3 regions of the Emergencia sp. JLR.KK010 genome follow, and region 1 is predicted to be linked to each of the others. Evidence: predicted binding sites of a transcription regulator. Region 1 holds the regulator's gene; each other region holds the start of a gene.
What was found. Region 1 encodes LexA, which represses DNA repair genes until DNA is damaged. Its sites were predicted from a motif close to AGAACANNTGTTCT; they were not measured.

Region 2: V1225_RS08580 (DNA polymerase IV) is a predicted target of LexA. The motif match lies at 1,565-1,578, and genes of this name have one in related genera.
Region 3: uvrB (excinuclease ABC subunit UvrB) is a predicted target of LexA. The motif match lies at 1,067-1,080, and genes of this name have one in related genera.

Annotation. Positions count from the first base shown of each region.
Region 1 is NZ_CP143550.1:2,696,543-2,699,830, forward strand. Features, by position in the region: gene V1225_RS13000 (sigma 54-interacting transcriptional regulator) at 1-493, shown strand, start outside; gene V1225_RS13005 (AEC family transporter) at 497-1,414, opposite strand; gene lexA (transcriptional repressor LexA) at 1,603-2,265, shown strand; gene V1225_RS13015 (MFS transporter) at 2,512-3,288, shown strand, end outside.
Region 2 is NZ_CP143550.1:1,795,086-1,798,373, forward strand. Features, by position in the region: gene V1225_RS08570 (helix-turn-helix transcriptional regulator) at 1-597, opposite strand, end outside; gene V1225_RS08575 (RidA family protein) at 839-1,294, shown strand; gene V1225_RS08580 (DNA polymerase IV) at 1,596-2,846, shown strand; gene V1225_RS08585 (hypothetical protein) at 2,843-3,106, shown strand.
Region 3 is NZ_CP143550.1:1,041,720-1,045,007, forward strand. Features, by position in the region: gene V1225_RS04915 (YbaK/EbsC family protein) at 1-40, shown strand, start outside; gene V1225_RS04920 (YitT family protein) at 46-918, shown strand; gene uvrB (excinuclease ABC subunit UvrB) at 1,246-3,222, shown strand.

The DNA.
Region 1 (3,288 bases):
GGCAATTGCGGCAGGGCATCTGCGAAGCGACCTGTTCTACAGACTCAACATCATCTCCTTCAAACTTCCGCAATTAAAAGACCGTCAGGGTGATGTTGACCACCTGACGGCATTCTATATTGATCAATTTAATAAAAAATTCAACCGGGATATCTGCGGCCTTACTGAAGAAGCGATACGTCTTTTCCATCTGCACGACTGGCCCGGCAATGTCCGTGAACTGCGAAATATGCTTGAGGGAGCCTTTGCTATAACTGAGAATGCATTCATCTCTGCAGATGACCTACCGGACTACATGAGAGACCGTGCTAGCACCACACCTGAAAACAGCAGTAAGCAGCCTTGCACCTATCAGGAATACCTGGCAGCTTTCGAAAAACAACTTCTAACAAAAACCCTAGCCTCTTATCCGACAAAAACTGAGGCTGCTAAAGCACTTGGTATCACAAAACAGGCTCTCAACTATAAGCTAACCAGCCTGGGATTGAAATAACTTTTATCCCAGCAGCGTCAAAAGCACCGGAATCATCGGCAGCGACAGTAAAGTCGATAAAATTACGCCGGCAGATGCCAATTCTTCCTTATAGCCCTGTTCCGTACATCCCATAGAAACCATAGCCGCAACCGGCATTCCTAAAGAAATCACAGCAGAACCACGAAACACACCCTCAAAACCTAGGAAAGTCATCGCCGCATAAACTGCCGCCGGGAATACTAAAAGGCGAATCGCCGCAACCGAATACAGCTTCTTATCACAGCGAAAAATACTTTTGATGGAATAAGTTCCGATATTTGCACCGATTACGACCATAGAAAGAGGTGACGCCATCTCTCCGATAAAATTGCACACCTCCGCTGCGCCATCTGGCATTTTTACCCCACCAAAGAACATGGCAAGCGCCAGAAGCGAAGCCACCGTTCCGGGATTCAAAAGCTCCCGCAGAGAAAGTCTTTCGCTTGCTGTACCAGCACCCTTGCAAATCTGCCATCTCGCGTAGGTATAGTATAAAATATCAAAACCCAAATGGAAGATGCTCAGCTGGAAAATGCACCCAGTTCCATAGAGGGATGCCGTCACAGGATATCCCATATACAGCGTGTTACCAAAGATGTAAAACTGTTCGTAGACGGCTCGGTCTTCCTTTGGGATTCTTGTAACTACGTTGATTGCCTTTGCAATAAACGGAATCACACAGTAAAATGCGCCGCCAGTTAATACAAACTTGATCAAAAGACCCTTGCTCATATCTCCATCGGCTTCACTGAGTGAGGTTAAGATAATCAGCGGCAGACAGACATCAATGACAAAAGTGCAAAGCTTCTGATTCACGTCCTTTGTAAATATGTCTTTCTTGTTCAAATAGTAGCCAACTGTAAGCGCTAGCAGTAATTTGCAAAGAGTAACGATAATCATAAAATTTTCCTTTATATATTTCCTGATAAAATGTATCGGCAGCAAATGCCAGCTTTTTTATTTTATCATCTATTCTGCATAATTGCAAAATCATTTTTAAATAATCGTGAACAAATGTTTACTTTTTGTTCGTTTTATGATATAATACGAACAAAGAATTTCAATTAAGCAAATAAACGGAGGGTATTATGAATCAGCTTAAAGAACGCGAACAGAAAATTTTAGATTTTATGAAGGATGAGATCAGAACCAAGGGCTACCCTCCTACGGTCAGAGAAATCTGCAGTGCTCTGAATATCAAGTCCACCTCTACCGCTCACAAGGACATCGCAAGCCTTGTCAAGCAGGGTTATCTGAAGAAGGACCCGTCCAAACCGAGAGCGCTTATGGTTGTCGACATGGAGAAAGAGGTATCAGAATCTTCGACTTCCACTGCACCATCTTATGCAGAGGACTTTCATCGCGAAGATATTATCGATGTTCCCGTAGTCGGCAGAGTTGCTGCAGGTACACCGATCCTTGCAGAACAGAATATAGAAGAAACCTTTCCGATTCCTGCCCAGTATGCAGGCGGTTCCAATTTCATGCTCAGAGTTTGCGGCGAGAGTATGATTAATGTAGGCATTATGGATGGCGACCTGATTCTCGTTGAACAGCAAAGCACTGCCAGAAACGGCGAAATCGTAGTCGCTATGATTGACGGCTTCGAAAGCGAAGCCACAGTCAAAACCTTCTACAAAGAAAACGGTCACATCAGACTGCAGCCGGAGAATGACACTATGAGTCCTATTATCGTGCAGGACGTCAAGGTTCTTGGCAAGGTCAAAGGTGTCTTCCGATATTTTAGTTAAACCCAATCATATCGCAGGAAGAATTTACAATTTTTTCCACACTTGACCCGATTTTTAAAATCTGTTAAAATAATATTATCAATTATATAAATGGCAAACGACACACGTAGAGCAAGCGCTCGTAAATCTGATTACGGTACAGGCTAAGCGTGTGTTTTTTATTGTCTCACGCTGCGCCTTTCCGAAGTTTTGAAAAGCGTTTAGTTTTGTGTGTTTATTCTTGTCAAAATCGAAAGGAGTTTTGAAATGGTTGAAACACACAACCCAAAGACGCAATCTGGCGCCAAAGAAAAAACAACCAAGTATCAACTAATTATCTTTGTTGCTGCCTTTTCTGCTTTTCTCGCAACGTTTAACGAAACGTTCTTAAATGTATCATTTTCTGCTGTCATGGAAGATTTTCATGTCAGTGTCGGCACTGTACAATGGTTGGCAGCCGCATATATGCTCGGCGCTGCAATCATGGTTCCGGTCTCTGCTTTTGCATATAAAAGCATTCCGACTAAAAAACTGTACTTATTTACCGTAGGTCTTCTCATTGTCGGCAGTGTTATTGGCGCTGTCAGCAGCAATTTTTCAGTTCTTCTCATTGGACGTATCGTCCAGGCTCTGGGTACAGGTATGCTGATTCCAATCGGCATGAATATCACGCTGGAAGTCGCTCCAAAAGAAAAACTGGGTACTTTCATGGGTATTATGGGAGCCATGACAACACTGGGACCTTCCAGCAGTGTCATCGTTGCAGGCGCACTGTTAGAATTCTTTGACTGGCATGTGCTATTATGGGTCTTCGGCGGCTTATCTCTGCTTTGCTTCCTTTGCGGCGCAGTACTTCTGCCGAATATCGCAAAACTGACCCATCCAAAGCTGGACGTTTTGTCGGTCATTTTCATCAGTCTGGCACTGATCGGTATACTTTACGGTATTTCTACTGTTTTAGCAGGTAATGTAACCATCGCTCTTTTAGCTGCAATTATCGGCATTATCTTCCTGATCTTCTTTGTTAAAAGACAGGGAACTCTG
Region 2 (3,288 bases), 900 kb from region 1:
AAGGGCAATGAGCTGCAGACGGTCATTTTTTTTCATAGCCTGCGGCGTTTTTCCAACGATGGACAGGCAGTCTTTGAAGATTTCTTCCAGTTGATTGTTGCTGGAGTCTTTGATGGCATCATTGAGATCGCTGCCGATGGCAACGAGACCTTCCAAGGTGGACATAGCGCTGCCTAAAGACGTGTAGTCAAAATTAATTCCCAGTGCATAGTGATAGTCTTCCCCCACATAGTTAAAAGTCGTAGACTTGATATATCTCCCATTTTTGGTAATCGCGAGGGAGTTGATGATATCAGTTTCCGGCTTAAAATGATAAGGCGCAGTATCTGTATCTTCTGCTTGAGCAGTGCGTGTTCCTACTGTCTGCAGGTGTCCTTCTGCCATGATATCATCACCGAAAATATCGGCAGTAGAGCCTACAGATCTTCCGCTGACATGACCGTTATAAATAGCGATAATAGGGTGACCCGGTATACTCATGTCGTGAATCAGTGTTTCGCAGGAGTGACCAAACATCTGTGCAAGGCCTTCTGCGGTACGGGTCATAAAATCTAAAATTTGTTCTTTGGTCTGTTTATTTTCTTTGTTTTGACTCATTGGCGATAATCCTCCCTAAAGCTAACTTGTCTTTGACAAAACCAGTATTATTCTACCACGGTTTGTGGCAATCAGCAAGACATATTGTAAGCAAAACCGATAGGGGAATCCTATCGATGACGTATGCAGCAGAGGATGACATGAAATTAATTGACTGTTTGTCAACTGAATATTGACAAACAAACTCCTGCGGAGTATAATCAAATTAGTAAAGACAATGATGAAAGATGAGGTGATTTTAATGATTACAGAAAAAAGAATTGAAGAACTCGGAATAGAATTACCCTTAGCGTCTCCTCCAGGTGCAATGTACATTCCAGTAAAACAACTGGGAAATGCTCTATTTGTTGCAGGACAGGTACCTTTTGTTGATGGAAAGCTTTTAGTAAGCGGCAAGGTAGGAGATACTGTTTCTATGGAACAGGCTGAGGAGGCAGCGAGAAGATGCATTATCAATTTAATGGCAGCGCTGAAGGACTATTTGGGAGATTTGGATAAGGTAAAAAACATTACGAAAATCCAGGTGTTTGTCAATAGCAAGACAGGCTTTATGCAGCAGCATCTTGTAGCAAACGCTGCTTCGCAGCTTCTTTATGATGTTTTTGGTGAAAAGGGAAGACACGCACGAACTGCTGTGGGAACCAATCAGCTTCCTATGGATGCACCGGTAGAAATTGAGGCGATTGTAGAAGTTTAAAGAGCAAACCATGATTTTGAGGAATTGCAGACTGGGGGGGGAGAATTGCTGAATGTGAACTGAGGTACAGAGGCGGCAAAGGATTTCTGCAATACTAGAAATGGCAAATTTATAAGGCAGGATGTTGGTTTGACGGCAAATAACCGTTAGCGCGCATTCTGCTTTTGTTTGCGTAAAATGCGGGAGTAGGCAGGGTCTCATGAAAGCAGATTTTGGGAAAAGTTTCCTGTTGCATGGAGTCAAGGAACGTGATATAGTGAAACTACGAAAAGAACATACGTTCTCTTAGGAGGTGTAGGGGATGACGATTTTACATGTGGATGCCAATTCAGCATATCTCAGCTGGAGCGCTGTGAAACTTTTGGAGCAGGGATACGGACAGGATATCAGACAGATTCCTTCTGTCATCGCAGGAGACCCGAAAGATCGTCACGGCATTATTTTAGCGAAGTCTATGGCAGCGAAAAAATACCAGATTAAAACTGGCGAGAGCCTTTTTGAGGCGTTCCGCAAATGTCCGAATCTGCAGGTATTTCCTCCGGACTATGACCTTTATCTGGCGTGCAGTGAGGCCATGTACAGTATTTTGCAGGAATATTCACCAGTGATACAGCGTTTCAGCGTAGATGAGTGCTTTGTGGAACTGGACAGGGGCAATCGGAATTGTGCACAAGCGATAGAGACCGCTTTTAGCATAAGGGATCGGATTCGAAAAGAATTGGGATTCACCGTCAATGTCGGAGTGGGTACTAATAAATTACTGGCGAAGATGGCAGGGGAATTAGAGAAGCCAGACAAGGTGCACACGCTTTTAAATCGCAAAGAAATTGAAGAGAAGTTATGGCCTCTTCCTGTAGGTGAACTGTTTATGGTGGGCAGAGCATCCGTGCGGAAACTCAGAAAGATTAATATCAATACGATAGGGGACCTGGCACATAGCGATAAGGCACTTTTGCGCAGCCTTTTGAAAAGCCATGGACAGCTGATCTGGGAATACGCCAATGGAATTGATCATGATAGAGTAGTGCCCAATGATCAGGTTTTGCAGAAAGGTCTCAGCAACAGCATGACACTGCCCTATGATGTGACGGATAAAGAGGAGGCGCAGCACTATATTCTGGCACTGACCGACAGAGTAACAAGCAGGCTGCGAAGGCATCGGTGCAAGGCGTCGCTGATCGGGATCAGCGTTAAGACTAATGGGTTTATTCGTTATAGCCATCAGATGCAGCTGTCTTTTTTTCTGGACGACACCACTGGCATTTACGATTACTTGTGTCAGCTGTTTTCTGCGTGCTGGAAAGGAGAGCCTATTCGCCAGATAGGTATTCATTTGTCTGCTTTTGTTCGCAAAGATGAGTACCAGCTGTCTATCTATGATTTGCAGCGAATTGTAGAAGATGAAAACTTAAATACAGTGGTGGATCAGATTAGAGATCGATTTGGGCAAACAGCCATTTATCGAGGGACTTTTGTCAATACGGATATGAAGCCTTTGGAAGGCGGCGTCAATGATGGAAATTATGTGATGATGGGAGGATATAAGCTATGAAGATCGTGGCAAAACCTATAGACGTAGTTGCAGTCTTTGCAGGCCATAAGAAGCCGGTTCCATACAAATTCAAGTATTATGAGGATTCCGGCGAGCGAATCGCAGTGTCTGTGGATCGGATTCAGTGTGTGGAGGAAAGCAGGCTGGCAGGGATTCATGCTTTTATTTACACCTGTCAGTCAGAAATCTGCGGAATCGAAAAAATTTATCAGCTGAAATATATTATTGAACAATGCAGGTGGGAACTCTATAAAGTATGACGACAGAAATTTAATGGGAAAAGTCGGCAATAAAAGCGAAAAATCTGTTCACCCTTAGGGAAAGATATGTTATAATGATTCCATAATCTCAAAGCGGCGTTGCCGCAAGGAAGGAATCATTGAAGCATGACTAACGATTTTATTCTTAAAGGAGTCGTCATGCTATAATAACCTCACAGCGC
Region 3 (3,288 bases), 1.4 Mb from region 1:
AGCGTGGATTGATGTAAGCAAACTGCCAGAGGAGGAGTAAACTGCATGGAACTGACAAAAAAACAGAGAACAAAAAAAGAATTACGAAGAATTCTTTTCTGTACGGCAGGGGCACTCCTTTACGCTTTTAATCTGAGAAGCTTTGTTCGAACCGGGGGATTGTTTCCTGGAGGCTTTGCGGGAATTACGATTCTGCTTCAGCAGATTGCGGATACATTTCTGGGACTGTCCATTCCGTATACGGTACTGTATATTCCGCTGAATTTGGTTCCTATTTATATAGGTATTAAGTATCTGGGAAAACGATTTACATTTTATTCCGTTTATGTGATTGTATTGAGCAGTTTCATGACGGATATTCTGTCAGCTGTGACAATTACTTATGATGTACTTCTGATCTGCATTTTCGGAGGCATTCTAAACGGTGTAGCAATCAGTCTGGCGCTTTACGTGGGGGCCAGTGCAGGTGGTACCGATTTCATATCCATTTACTTCTCTCAGAAGAAAGGCATTGACGCGTGGAACTATATCTTTATGGGCAATGTGTGTATTCTTGTTGCGGCAGGCATTCTTTTCGGTTTTGATAAAGCATTGTACTCAATTATTTTTCAGTTTTGCTCTACGCAGGTTATACAGATGCTGTACAAAAGATATCAGAAGCATACGCTGCTGATTATCACGGAGCAGCCCAATGTAATTTACGGTAGGATCAAGGCGATTACCAACCATGACGCAACCCATTTTAAGGGAATTGGGTGTTATCAGGGAACAGAACGGAATATGCTGTATTCTGTGGTTTCCAGTGAAGAGGTAAACAAAGTTCTTGCAGCGATTATGGATGCTGATCCGGGCGCGTTTGTTAACGTGATTAAGACGGAACAAATTGGCGGCTGGTTCTATAACAGACCTAACGACTAACATATATTTAAATACAAAAAAGGGATGCATGACTGCACCATTTTCCTTAAACGGTATCCGCACCATTTATGAACCAATAAGGTCTTATGGTGCGGATTTTTACGTTCCACTTTGAGATGGCTTCCTTTAGAGCAAATTGAAAGAAAAACGAACATTTGTTTGCAAAGGCGATGAGTTTATGGTATAATAAACTCATTCTTGCAAAGAATTTTTTATTAGATTAAGATTAAGAAGGAACTCTTTTGGGTAAACAGATTGAATTGCTGTTTTTTACAGTAGTTCCAAAGATATTCAAGACAAAGACTGATTCATAGGGGAGGAACTTTCATGAGTCAATTCAAATTAGTATCAGAATATAATGCTATGGGTGACCAGCCACAGGCAATAGATAAGCTGGTCAGCGGGATTCTGGACGGAAAGAAGCACCAGACACTCATGGGCGTCACCGGTTCCGGAAAGACCTTTACCATGGCGAACATCATAGAAAAGGTACAGAAGCCGACCCTTGTTATTTCTCATAACAAGACGCTGGCAGCTCAGCTTCACGGTGAGTTTAAGGAGTTTTTTCCAGAGAACGCGGTAGAGTATTTTGTGTCCTACTACGATTACTATCAGCCGGAGGCGTATGTGCCGTCTACCGATACCTATATTGAGAAGGATTCCGATATCAACGACGAAATAGAAAAGCTGCGCCACTCGGCAACAGCAGCTTTGGCCGAGCGGCGCGATGTCATCATCGTGGCATCTGTTTCCTGCATTTATGGACTGGGAAGCCCTTTTGATTATGAAAATCAGATGATTTCATTGCGGCCGGGGATGGAGAAGCCCCGCAATGAAATTTTGCGCAAACTGATAGACATCCAGTATGTCCGAAACGATTTGGAATTTGAGAGAGGCACCTTCCGCGTGCGGGGAGATATCATCGATATCTTTCCGGCAGGGTCCGATAAGGCAGTTCGCATAGAACTCTTCGGTGACGAGGTGGAGAGTATTAAAGAGATGAATCCGCTGACAGGAGAAATTCTGGGACTTAGGAACCACATCGCAATTTACCCGGCATCCCACTATGTTACCTCCAAGGAGAATATGGAGCGGGCGCTGGTCACCATAGAGGATGAGCTGGATCAGAGAGTGCGCTGGTTTAAGGATCGGGGTAAACTGCTGGAAGCGCAGAGAATTGAGCAGAGAACCAGATACGATATGGAAATGCTCAGAGAAATCGGCACCTGCAAGGGAATCGAAAACTATTCCCGTCATATCAATGGCCTTGCGCCGGGCACCAGACCGTATACTTTGATAGACTATTTTCCCGATGATTTTCTGCTGATGATAGACGAGTCTCATGTCATGCTGCCGCAGCTTCGTGCCATGTATGCAGGGGATCGATCGCGGAAATCATCGTTAGTAGAGTACGGATTCAGACTGCCGTCAGCGCTGGATAACAGACCGCTGCAGTTTGAAGAATGGCAGGGACTTGTCAATCAGGCAGTGTATGTCAGCGCCACGCCAGCATCGTATGAGAGAGAAAAGGCTGGCGGCATTACAGCAGAGCAGATTATCAGACCGACAGGTCTTTTGGACCCGCCGATTGAAGTGCGAAAGACCGAAGGACAGATTGACGACCTGATTGGCGAACTGAAACAGACCGCTGCCAAAGGAGAACGTGCCTTTGTCACCACTTTGACCAAGAAGATGGCAGAGAGCCTGACAACCTATTTGACCAATGCTGGAATCAGAGTCAGATACCTTCATTCGGAGGTGGATACTTTGGAACGCCTTGAGATTATCAGGGATTTACGCCTCGGAGAGTTTGACGTGCTGGTTGGCATCAATCTGCTGAGAGAGGGACTGGATATTCCGGAGGTATCGCTGGTGGCAATTTTGGATGCCGACAAGGAAGGTTTCCTCAGAACGGAGACTTCACTGATTCAGACCATCGGCCGTGCCGCTCGTAACGTAGATGGCAAGGTTGTTATGTATGCAGATTATATCAGCAAAGCTATGAAGGCGGCAATCGACGAGACGCAGCGAAGAAGAGGCATTCAGGCGAGGTATAACGAGGAACACGGAATTACGCCGAAGAGTGTACAGAAATCAGTCCGCGCGGTCATTGAGGCAACCAAACCAGCAGAGGATGAGGGCAGATATAAGGGCAAGAAGCCGATAGAAATGACCCAGAAGGAACTGAAGGATTACGTAAAGGAATTAGAAAAAGAAATGAAGGATGCTGCGCAGAACTTGCAGTTTGAACGTGCGGCGCAGCTGCGTGACCAGATATTTGAATATAAGAGCCGGCTGTCATAAGGTTGGCGTGATTTGCGGCGCAACCGTCGGTATAGACTAGACGTAACATAGAGATAATTTTACAGA